Regions from separate parts of the Limosilactobacillus portuensis genome, predicted to be linked through region 1. Evidence: riboswitches for the same ligand, from Rfam matches in the RefSeq annotation. Region 1 holds a riboswitch; the other holds the start of a gene.
The links. Region 1 has a riboswitch for lysine ahead of PRK60_RS01325 (amino acid permease). Riboswitches for the same ligand answer to the same signal wherever they lie in the genome.

Region 1 (5,764 bases):
TTAATTTCCCTCTTTAGTATGGTTGCCGCTCGTCATCTGAAAATGCCGATGATTGTATTTAATGTTCCGGCTTTAGTCCCGTTTGTTCCAGGGGGACAGGCCTATAAACTTGTCCGTAATTTTGCAATTGGTGACTATCAATTAGCAACAATATATCTTTATCAAGTTATTGTAATTGCCGGGGCGATTACTCTTGGCTTTGGGCTTGGCGAACTGTTAATTCGAGCGGTAAAATACTTGCATATCACTTTAGCAAAAACTTCAAAATCAAAAAGCTAGGGGTATGGTATACTCTAAATTAATGTTTAATTGATGATAGGAGAAAGATAATGTTAATTGTTCCAGATAATCAACGGTGGAAACGATTTACAATTAGTGGGATCGTTTTTATTATTTTGATGCTAATGATTAAGTTCAATTCAACGATCGGAACCACAATGGATGCGGTTTTTCAATCGTTATTTACTAGTCAACGCCTTGAAAATATTGGCTGGTTCCATGCCCTGATGACCTTAATTTCCTTTTTAGCAAGCCCGAAGCTTGACTTGCTATGGGTTCTAATTATTGCAATTGTCCTATGGCTGAGAAATTACCGCATTCCTGCAGTATGGGCAATTTGTACAATTATTGGTGGGGATGTCGTAGGAACGCTGGTTAAGCATTTTGTAAAACGGGCACGGCCAGCGCAACATTTAGCAGCTGATGATGGTTATAGTTTTCCAAGTGGCCACACTCTTGGATTGTTTCTGGTTGCCGGGATTCTTTTTCTTGTGGTAATCCCAATAATTCAAAAGGCAGCTGTCCGGACAATCTGTCAGTTATTATTAATTTTTGCAATTTTCTTCTTGGCGGTTTCACGGGTATACTTATATGCTCACTGGCCTGTAGATACGATTGCAGCAATGGTTTTGGCATATGCTTGGCTCCAAGTTGCTGAATGGTTATACGTTGCCTGGGCACCTAAACTACAAGAGCTAAAAATCTTTAGTAACTCAATTTATTAATAGGGAAACGCAAAGGATCATTTTTGATTTGTTTGCGTTTTTTATTTCCCGGGAAATGGATGGCTTATTTAATGGAAATTAAAACGAAACGTCTTAGTATTGAGAGAGTTCGCCAACAAAATATTACCGAATTAACACCGCTACTAAAATACCAATCATTATTTCAGCAGGCAGGGTTAGTTACAGTTGGAAAAGTTGATCTAGTTACTTTAAGAATGCTTGCCCAAACGGAATGCCTACTGCAAATAAGGGAAAGGAGCAGGCAAAGGTTACTCGGCTTGATAATCCTTCTTCATTCTTACGATAAAACGGGGTTTACTCTTACTGGACAATATGAAGTTGGCTACCTGCTTCTTCCGCAGGAACAGCATCAAGGATACATGACAGAAGGGTTAAATGCCGTTTGTAATCGGTTAAGTCATTCCCAGATTACGGTGATTGCAGAGGTAAAGGGTAATAATTCTTCATCAATTGGTGTTTTAAAACGGTGTAATTTTATTCGTACTACTACAACTCCAGGGATGATCGAACTCTGGAAGCGGTAAGACACACGATGATGTCTTGCGTTATTAAATGATGAGAGTATAATATTATCGAAATGAAGAGGTTGCATTCTTTATCAGTATTAACTATTAGGAAAATAAGTTCCGGAGTGGTTTTGAAAGGAAAGAATGCCGAAATATTGCCTAGCTTATTCTGGGTGGTATTGGGTCATGATTGAAGAAGTCATGGACTGTCGCGATAAATCGCGGGGCGCTTCGCTGAACGATTCAATGATAAATTTTGGGTCTTCTAATGAGGTTGCCTTGTTGGAAGACTCTTTTTTATTGAATAAGTCGCTCAGATATTTACGGGAGGAATTTAAGATGACAGAAGACACGGGTAATGGTCAGGGACAGATAAAAAGGACGCTTAAAACACGTCACCTGGCGATGATTGCTCTTGGCGGAACGATTGGTACTGGTCTATTTATCACCAGTGGTTCGGCAATTTCAACTGCTGGACCAGGTGGGGCTTTAGTGGCATACGGAATCATGGGGATTATGGTCTACTTCTTAATGACTAGTCTTGGTGAAATGTCAACGTATATGCCACTTACTGGTTCGTTTTCTGCATTTTCATCAAAGTTTGTTGATCCTGCATTGGGATTTGCAATGGGATGGAATTATTGGTTTAACTGGGCGATTACAATTCCGGTTGACGTAACCAGTGCAGGAATTGTAATGAATTTCTGGTTACCGCATGTTCCTAGCTGGGTATTTAGTACGATCGTCTTAGTTTTAGTTTTCCTTATCAACTATTTATCAGTTCGCTCGTACGGTGAAACAGAGTATTGGTTAGCTTTAATTAAGGTAATTACCGTGATCGTTTTCTTAATTGTCGGAGTTGCAATCATTCTGGGAATTATGGGCGGTCAACCTGTTGGCTTTAGTAATTTTCACTACAAGAAAGCACCATTTGTTGGTGGAATTCCAGCAATTATTAGTGTATTTCTGGTTGCTGGTTTCTCTTTCCAGGGGACAGAATTAGTTGGGATTACTGCTGGGGAGGCTGCTACTCCTGAAAAGTCAATTTCAAAGGCAATTCATTCAACTTTCTGGCGAATTCTTCTTTTCTATATCTTTGCCATTTTTGTAATTGCATGTATCCTACCATATACAGATAAGAACTTGTTAAATTCGGATGTTACTAATATTACAATGAGTCCATTTACAATTATTTTTAAGCGGGCTGGCTTAGCAGTAGCTGCCAGTATCATGAATGCGGTTATCTTAACTGCGGTTGTTTCTGCTGCTAACTCTGGTTTATATGCTTCAACCCGGATGCTTTACTCACAGGCTCGCGAAGGTTATGCATGGCGATTCTTTGGCTATGTTAACCGTCGTGGGATACCGATTTATGCGCTAATTGGAACGATGGTTGTTTCAACACTAGCATTTGCAACTCAGTTTATTGTTCCTCAAGCTTACCTTTACTTAACAGATGCTTCTGGACTTTGTGGCTTTATTGCCTGGTTAGGAATTGCCATTTCGCATTACCGGTTCCGGAAAGCTTATACTGCTCAAGGTCATTCTGTAAGTGAACTTAAATATCACGCAACTCTGTATCCTTTTGGGCCAATTTTTGCGTTCGTTCTTTGTACAATTGTTATTTGTGGACAGAATGTTGAGGCCTTTGCAAAGCTTGACTGGTCAAATATTTTGATTACATACATGAGTGTGCCGTTATTCTTAATTTTGTTCTTCTACTACAAGATTCGCTATAAGACTCATATTATTCCGTTGAAAAAGGTAGATCTTTCCCGGCAGACTAAAGGGGAAAAGTATGATCCAGAGCAAAATTAATTAAAATTAGAAGAGGATCCTTATACCGAGGAAATTTAGGTATAGGGATCCTCTTTAAAGTTAGGAAAAAGACTTCCGATTCAGTATCTTCTTTTTTTTACTGTTCAATGGTAGAATGGTAAAGTTGTTTTTTATAAATTAAAGGGGGAGAAGCATTTAATGATTGCACTCGCAGGGACAATTGGTGCCGGGAAGACAAGCTTAACTGGATTGCTGGCCGATCATTTGAATAGCCAAGCATTTTATGAATCTGTTGATGATAATAAGATTTTGCCACTTTTTTATAAGGACCCGAAAAAGTACGGTTTTTTACTGCAGATTTACTTTTTAAATCGACGATTAGATGAGATTAAAGATTCTTTTGAAAATGATCTAAATGTCCTTGACCGTTCGATCTTTGAAGATGCATTGTTGTTTAAACTTAATGCTGATATGGGCCGGGCAACTGAAACAGAATCAGCTATCTACTCATCATTACTGCACAACATGATGGAAGAATTACCTGAACAGCCTCATCAAAAAGCTCCTAATCTGCTAATTACGATTCAAGTTTCATTCGAAACAATGCTGGAGCGGATAAAAAAACGTGGTCGGTCATACGAGCAACTTGCCAATGATCCCTCCCTTTATAGTTACTATAAGAACCTTAATGAACGCTATCGTGACTGGTATCAACAATATAATGCCAGTCCTAAGATGCTAATTGATGGGGATAAGTATGACTTTGTTGAGGATCAAGCAGCAGCACGCCAAGTATTGAAAATGATTGATCAAAAATTAATTGAACTTGGTTTAAAATAATTATTGACACTAAATTTAAATAATGATATATTAATAAAGTTCCATTATGAATATATCATTTTTCGGAGGATTAGCTCAGTTGGGAGAGCATCTGCCTTACAAGCAGGAGGTCACAGGTTCGAGCCCTGTATCCTCCATATGCGGATGTGGCGGAATTGGCAGACGCGCAAGATTTAGGATCTTGTATCTTTTAGATGTAAGGGTTCAAGTCCCTTCATCCGCATTTGGAATAAAAACTTTATTTCAAAATCATATTGACATCGGTCTGTGACACGTGGTATATTAATTATCGTTGCAGAACAGTTATGCGGAAGTAGTTCAGTGGTAGAACATCACCTTGCCATGGTGGAGGTCGCGGGTTCGAATCCCGTCTTCCGCTCTTTATGCACCCATAGCGCAATTGGATAGAGTGTCTGACTACGAATCAGAAGGTTGAAGGTTCGACTCCTTCTGGGTGCACTACTTAAAAGCGTGGCACACTACTTAGTGTTGTCACGCTTTTTCTTTTCGGAACTTAGCTCAGCTTGGTAGAGCGCTACGTTCGGGACGCAGAGGTCGCAAGTTCAAATCTTGTAGTTCCGATTATCATAATTATAAGGAGCAGGGAAAACTAATTTGTTAGTTCTGTCCTGCTTTTTTAGTAGTAATGATTTGATGAAAGACATTTTGCTTGTAGATTACAATTTAATTTTTGGGAACGGCTTATGACAAGGAAATTATTCTACTTATTATTAATACCGGTAATTATTTTAGGAGTGCTTCTCTGGAGTCCACAGAAAATGGTGAACGCCAGCCAAGTTGATGGGAAAACCAAGGTAGAATTACAAACTTACCTTCAAGATCACCATATCAATGGCATTATTCTAGTCAACGGGAAACGGGATCAACCGGTAGTTCTAAGGAATAAACTTACAACTAACCCAGCACAAGTTGTTGCTCCTAATGCTCTATTTCCAATTGGCTCGCTACAAAAATTGATAACAGGGGTTGCAGTATACCAGCTCGTTCAGAAGGGGAAGCTAAAGTGGGAGATGCCACTAAGTAAATATTATCCCCAAATTCAAGGAAGCGACCAAATAACATTACAACAGTTAATGGCTCATACAAGTGGTTTGCAAAATGATGGTGCGTTGCCGAAGAAAACTTTAAATAATGAAAAAAGTCAGGAACGTTTTTTCCTTCACCATTTTAAGAATACAGCTAGTCACGATTGGAATTATCAGGATATTGATTTTGAAATGTTAGGTGCTATTATTCGTCAGCGAACACATGATGACTACTATCACTTTATAAAAAAGACAGTTTTAAGGTCGCTGAATCATCAGCAGCTAAAAATGGTGTACCAGGTAAAACCGCGTCAAGTATTGCAGACTATGCAACCGGGTGTGACTTGGCGGATACTATCACAAACTGCTTCGTCAGAAATTGGTGCCGGTGATCTACTGCTCTCACCATTAAATTATTGGAAATTTATTTACCATGACGTAATCAGTAACCCAAAGCTTATTAAGAGCTTTGCTAACCAACCAAAGAGCCAGCGTGAAGCTTATTTTGGTGGTGTTTATTTTCAAGGAACGGTTATTCGGGCTAATGGTAGCGAGCCGGGGTATAATT
Region 2 (5,764 bases), 660 kb from region 1:
CTCCGTGAGATTATCGTTTGCACCTGACTAATCAGCATTGCCGCCGCGACAATCGTATCGTTGGCGTCTTGCGGGTAAGCGGCATGACCACCCTTTCCGGTTAAATCAATGTTCACTTCAGTTGTTCCCGCAAATAAGGTTCCCATTCGACAACCAATTGCCCCAGCAGGCAAATCAGGATTATCGTGTAAGCCATAAAATTCGTCAGGACGCCAACGACCATGAAATAACCCTAGTTCATATGATTGCTTACCACCGCTCTCGCTTTCTTCTGCTGGTTGGAAGAAAAAGAGAAGGTTGTCCTTGGGTTGGTGTTCACTAAAGTAGGAAAGGACTCCTAATGCCACAGTCATGTGAATATCATGACCACAAGCGTGCATCACGCCCGGGTGCTGAGAAGAATACGGCAAACCAGTCTGTTCTTCTACCGGTAAAGCATCGATATCTGTCCGGTACCCGATTGTCCGTTGCGGATCAAAGCCGTGAACTAACACCATCATTGAAGTTGGCAGTTCATCTGGATTACGAATCTCTAAGAATTTCTGATTCATCGCCTTCACCGTTTCTAAAAGGAACTGGTGAGTTTTGGTCTCCTGAAGTGCTAATTCCGGAATTTGATGAAGATGACGCCGAATCTTAATTAAATCACTTTCGCTTAACATTTTGCGCTCCTATAACTTCCGCAAGTCGTCTTCTAAGCCGGTCTTACTTTCAGTCTTAGCATCAACCTTTTTGACAAACTTAGCTGGGACCCCGGCAACCATTATATGTGGCTCAACGTCATGGGTAACAATTGCTCCCGCAGCCACAACGGCGCCTTCACCAACATGAACTCCTTCAATAACCACGGCATTAGCACCGATTAATACGTTATCGTCAATCAGCACTGGTTGGGCTGAAGCAGGTTCGACAACTCCGGCAAGGACGGTTCCCGCACCGATATGACAATGCTTACCGACAATTGCTCGGCCACCAAGGATTGCCCCCATATCAATCATCGTGTCATCACCAATTTCAGCACCAATATTAATTGTTGCTCCCATCATGACAACGGCATTGTTCCCAATTAAAACCTTGTCACGAATGATTGCTCCTGGTTCAATCCGAGCATTAATTCCCTTTAAATCAAGCAAGGGAACTGCCGAATTACGACAATCATTTTCAATATGGTAATCAGCAATCAAATCAGCATTTTCTTTCAATAATGGTTCAACCACCGACCAATCACCAAAGATTACACCGGTATGATTGTCAACAAATGATTGAACTTCTTCTGGAAAGTTAATTTCGCTTAAGTTTCCTTTTAAATAAACCTTTACGGGCGTCTTCTTGGGAGCATTGCCAATGTAGTTAATAATCGCTTGTGCATCTAATTCAGCCATTGTTGTTACCTCTTTCTTCCTATTATTTATTAGTCATTATTGTTGATATTTACGATCCAAGTGAACCAAGTCAGCTAAGGACTCCCGCTCAATCACAAGCTGGGCGTTGCCGTCTTCAGCAAAGACAACTGCTGGACGGGGATTACGGTTATAATTTGAAGCCATTGAATAACCATAAGCACCAGTATCAAGCATGGCAAGAACGTCACCTGGTTGAGTTTCCGGTAGGCCTTGATCTTGGGCTAAAATATCACCAGACTCACAGTACTTTCCGGCAAGACGGACATGTTCCTTGATCGGTGCTTGCGGATTACTTGCCAGAACGGTTTCGTATTCGGCTTGATAGAGCGCTGGCCGAATATTGTCACCCATCCCCCCGTCAACCATGACGTATGGTTTCAAACCCGGTACATCCTTACGGGAACCAACCGTATAGAGGTTATATCCCGCTGGTCCAACAATTGACCGTCCTGGTTCAATCCAAATTGCCGGCATCGAGAGTCCTTTTGCAACAGTTTCCTTTTTAATTGCCTTAATGATGGCATCAACGAATTCTTCGGGTTTGAGAGGGTGGTCAGCAGCGACATAACGAATCCCAAAACCACCACCAACGTTAATTACCTGTGCTTCATAGCCAAATGCATCTCGCCAATGAGCAGCAACTTCAACTAACTTCTTTGCCACGCCTTCAAAGCCTGCTAGTTCAAAGATTTGTGAACCAATATGAGCATGAAGACCACGCATCTTCATTCGCGGATTAGCCAGAACCTTTTGCAATGCTTCATCTGCTTGATCAGATTGAAGATCGAAGCCAAATTTGCTATCAACTTGCCCAGTTTGGATGTATTTATTTGTATGAGCTGAAATCCCGGGAGTGATTCTTAGCATTACATCAACGGATGCATTTCGTTCTTCAAGTACCGCGGCTAATAATTCAATCTCATGGAAGTTATCAATCATGATTGTCCCAACATGGTGGTCGATTGCCATTTCCAGTTCTTCACGCGACTTATTATTACCATGGAAACTTACCCGTTCCATCGGGAAGTCAGCCTTAATTGCTGTATAAAGTTCCCCAGCGGAAACAACATCAACGTGGGCTCCTTCGGCTGCAGCAACCTGATACATTGCAATTGCGGCAAAGGCCTTACTTGCATAACTAACTGCATAGTTAACGTGGTTAGCATCAAATACTCGCCGAAAGCTACGAATTTGCTGCCGGATTTGGGAAACGTCATAAACAACTAATGGCGTTCCATATTCCTGAGCTAGTTCAATTGAATCACAACCACCAATCATCAGGTGTCCCGCGTCATTCAATTGGTCAGCAGTAATTTGTTGGTTCATACTTATTCCTCCATTACTCATTCGGGGAAAACAAAGTGATAAAAAAATCCACTGTCTGCGCGAAGACAAACAGTGGATGCATTTTATCCGTTTTGTCGATAGCGCAACGTGGGCTGATATTGTCCCACGACAGTCCGTAACTTATTCAGCCACGCCCCAGTGCCTTAACCGTGCCAAGTTAAGTACTTCGGCGACCGCCCTGTTCATCAATTCTCATTGCTTGGCAGGCTAAAATTGATTACTGGTGTTGGCCGCGCCTCTTCGATTTATAAATATAATAAAGTTATTAGATTAGAATGTCAACGGAAACATTAAATTTTCTCATATTTATTTAATTAAGTTTCGTTCTCAATTGAATATTTCTTTCATATTTAGTCAATCTTCAAGTTCGGCAATCATTAGGCAGGATTCTGTGATATTCTAGTAGGAATAAGTTTTTAAATTTGTTTTAAGAAGAGGAGAATTGATCGTGTTAGAACGGATCTTTCATTTAAGTGACGCTCATACCACCGTCAAGGCTGAATTAATCGCTGCCCTGACGACTTTCGTGAGTCTGTCATATATTCTATTTGTTAACCCGAACATCCTGCACGCGGCAGGGATTAATAAAGGGGCAGCCTTTACGGTTACCGCAGTCGCAACGGCGGTTGGTTGTTTCCTAATGGGACTAATTGCTAACTACCCAATTGCTTTAGCGCCAACGCTGGGAAGTGCCGCTTTCTTTACTTACAATGTAGTTATTGGGATGCACATTAATTGGCAAACAGCCTTAGCCAGTGTCCTCGTGGCCTCATTCCTGTTTATCTTAATTACAATCTTGAAATTGCGGGAAAAAGTGGTTGATGCAATTCCAAAAGACATCAAATACGCGATCTCTGCGGAATTGGGTTATTTATTGCCTTCATTGGTTTACAGAACGGGAAATTAATTGTTAACAACTCATCATCCCTGGTTGGTCTTGGTTCATTTGGTAACCCAGATGTCTGGTTAACCCTATTTGGCTTAATCTTAACCGTGATCCTGATGGCTGCTCGAGTACCGGGGTCAATTTTTATTGGAATGATCATTACCGCTATCTTTGGGATGTGCATCGGTCAAATCCCACTACCTCATGGAATCATCTCAACAGCACCAAGTATGGCCCCGACATTTGGTCACGCCATCTTCCACTTAAAGGACATTAATACACCACAACTATTCATGGTTGTCCTCACCTTCCTGTTAGTTACTTTCTTCGATACTGCCGGAACACTAATTGGGATGACTCAACAAGCTGGCATGGTTGACAAGAATGGTAAGATCCCCCGAATTGGTAAGGCCTTCCTCTCTGACTCCCTTGCCATGGTTGAAGGGGCAATTTGTGGTACCGCACCACTAGGAACTTCCGTTGAATCCAGTGCCGGAATTGCCATGGGTGGTCGAACTGGTTTAACCGCCGTCTTTGTCGGTATTCTATTCTTGATCTCCATGATCTTTAGTCCCCTGTTAGCAGTAATTCCAACAACGGTCACTGCACCAGCATTAATTATTGTCGGAGTCCTAATGGCAAATAACCTGAAGTACATTAACTGGGATCGCTTTGAAGTGGCCTTTCCTGCCTTCCTTGTTGTGGTCGGAATGCCATTAACCTACTCCATTTCCGATGGTTTAGCCCTTGGAATGATCGCTTACCCAATCACCATGATTGCTTCTAAGCACCATAAGGACGTCTCCCCAATGATGTACGCCCTCTTCGTTATCTTTATTCTGTTCTTTGCAATAACGAATATGAAGTAGAGGAAAGTGCGAGCTGGGTAAATGCCTTACAGAAGGCTAGCAATTTCTCCTGACGAAGGCGACTTGCGCCTCGGAAGGAGTTTGCTAGTCCTAGTAAGGCACCAGCGAGCACATTATGACTCTGCCGCCTAGAATCGTTAGTTCTAGCAAGTCACAGTGAACACGTTATGGCAATGTTGCCCGGCAACCATATTATGACTAGGTTGATTTCAGCCTAGTCTTTTTTTGATCTCTTTATGGGGTTAATGTTCTAATGCAATTAAGCTAAAAGGTGTTCGCCCAAGTTTCTACTTTTACCAAGTCGGAACGTGCATCGTCCAAGTTTTTTAGCTGTTACATAGTTAAGATCTGCTCGCCGTGACCGCAATCTCCGTCTAACTATCCCGCCCTTGATTGCAAACCAATCATCGTCCGGGATTCCTTAGTACTCGATTGCTAGTCCGTCACGGCTCGCACTCTAAATTTTTCTCTTGCATATTTATCAATCAATGTTAAAATTCGATTAAAAAGTTTGCGTGGGATTCTCATGCAAGAAGGAGAATTGAGAATGAAAGTAGTTAAGTTTGGCGGTAGTTCATTAGCTGATGGGGCCAGCTATGAACACGCAATTAAGATTATTACGGGTGATCCTGAACGGCGAATAGTGGTTACTTCAGCCCCTGGGAAGAGAACCGCTGATGATATTAAAGTAACTGATCTCCTGATTAAATATGCGCACGCGATTATTAGGAATGATGAGCAAGAAGCAATGGTCGTTCGGAAGAATATTCTTAGTCGCTACCAAGCAATTGCGGACTACTTTGATTTACCTAGTGGTCAAATGCAACCGCTGGCTGATCGCCTTGCTAATTTACCTAATGGGGACTACCCGAATAATAATTACCTACTGGCCGCGTTTAAGGCTCACGGTGAACGATTAAATGCCGAATTAATGTCATTGGTTCTTAACCGTCTTGGATACCCTTCCCGCTTCGTCACTCCTGAAGAAGTTGGCTTAAAGGTTGCTGGAACACCAAATAATGCTACTGTGATTCCGGAAACTTATGCGCGGTTAGCCAACTTCTCATTCAGCAAGCACGACATTATTGTTTTCCCTGGTTTTTACGGAATCACGCTTGCCGGTCACATTGCAACCTTCTCTCGAGGTGGTTCTGATATTACCGGAGCGATTCTTGCACGGGGACTACATGCTGAAATGTATGAGAACTTTACTGATGTTGACGCAATCTACTCTGCTAACCCAAATGTAGTTAAAGATC

Region 2: another riboswitch for lysine. It lies ahead of lysA (diaminopimelate decarboxylase); the one in region 1 lies ahead of PRK60_RS01325 (amino acid permease).

The regions. Positions count from the first base shown of each region.
Region 1 is NZ_CP117296.1:296,767-302,530, forward strand. It holds gene PRK60_RS01310 (threonine/serine exporter family protein) at 1-279, shown strand, start outside; gene PRK60_RS01315 (phosphatase PAP2 family protein) at 330-1,004, shown strand; gene PRK60_RS01320 (GNAT family N-acetyltransferase) at 1,076-1,549, shown strand; lysine riboswitch at 1,598-1,771, shown strand; gene PRK60_RS01325 (amino acid permease) at 1,871-3,349, shown strand; gene PRK60_RS01330 (deoxynucleoside kinase) at 3,509-4,150, shown strand; tRNA gene PRK60_RS01335 (tRNA-Val) at 4,215-4,287, shown strand; tRNA gene PRK60_RS01340 (tRNA-Leu) at 4,291-4,373, shown strand; tRNA gene PRK60_RS01345 (tRNA-Gly) at 4,458-4,529, shown strand; tRNA gene PRK60_RS01350 (tRNA-Arg) at 4,536-4,609, shown strand; tRNA gene PRK60_RS01355 (tRNA-Pro) at 4,659-4,732, shown strand; gene PRK60_RS01360 (serine hydrolase domain-containing protein) at 4,930-5,764, shown strand, end outside.
Region 2 is NZ_CP117296.1:960,040-965,803, forward strand. It holds gene PRK60_RS04870 (N-acetyldiaminopimelate deacetylase) at 1-662, opposite strand, end outside; gene dapD (2,3,4,5-tetrahydropyridine-2,6-dicarboxylate N-acetyltransferase) at 672-1,382, opposite strand; gene lysA (diaminopimelate decarboxylase) at 1,419-2,729, opposite strand; lysine riboswitch at 2,820-2,999, opposite strand; partial or broken gene PRK60_RS04885 (NCS2 family permease) at 3,199-4,505, shown strand; gene PRK60_RS04890 (aspartate kinase) at 5,053-5,764, shown strand, end outside.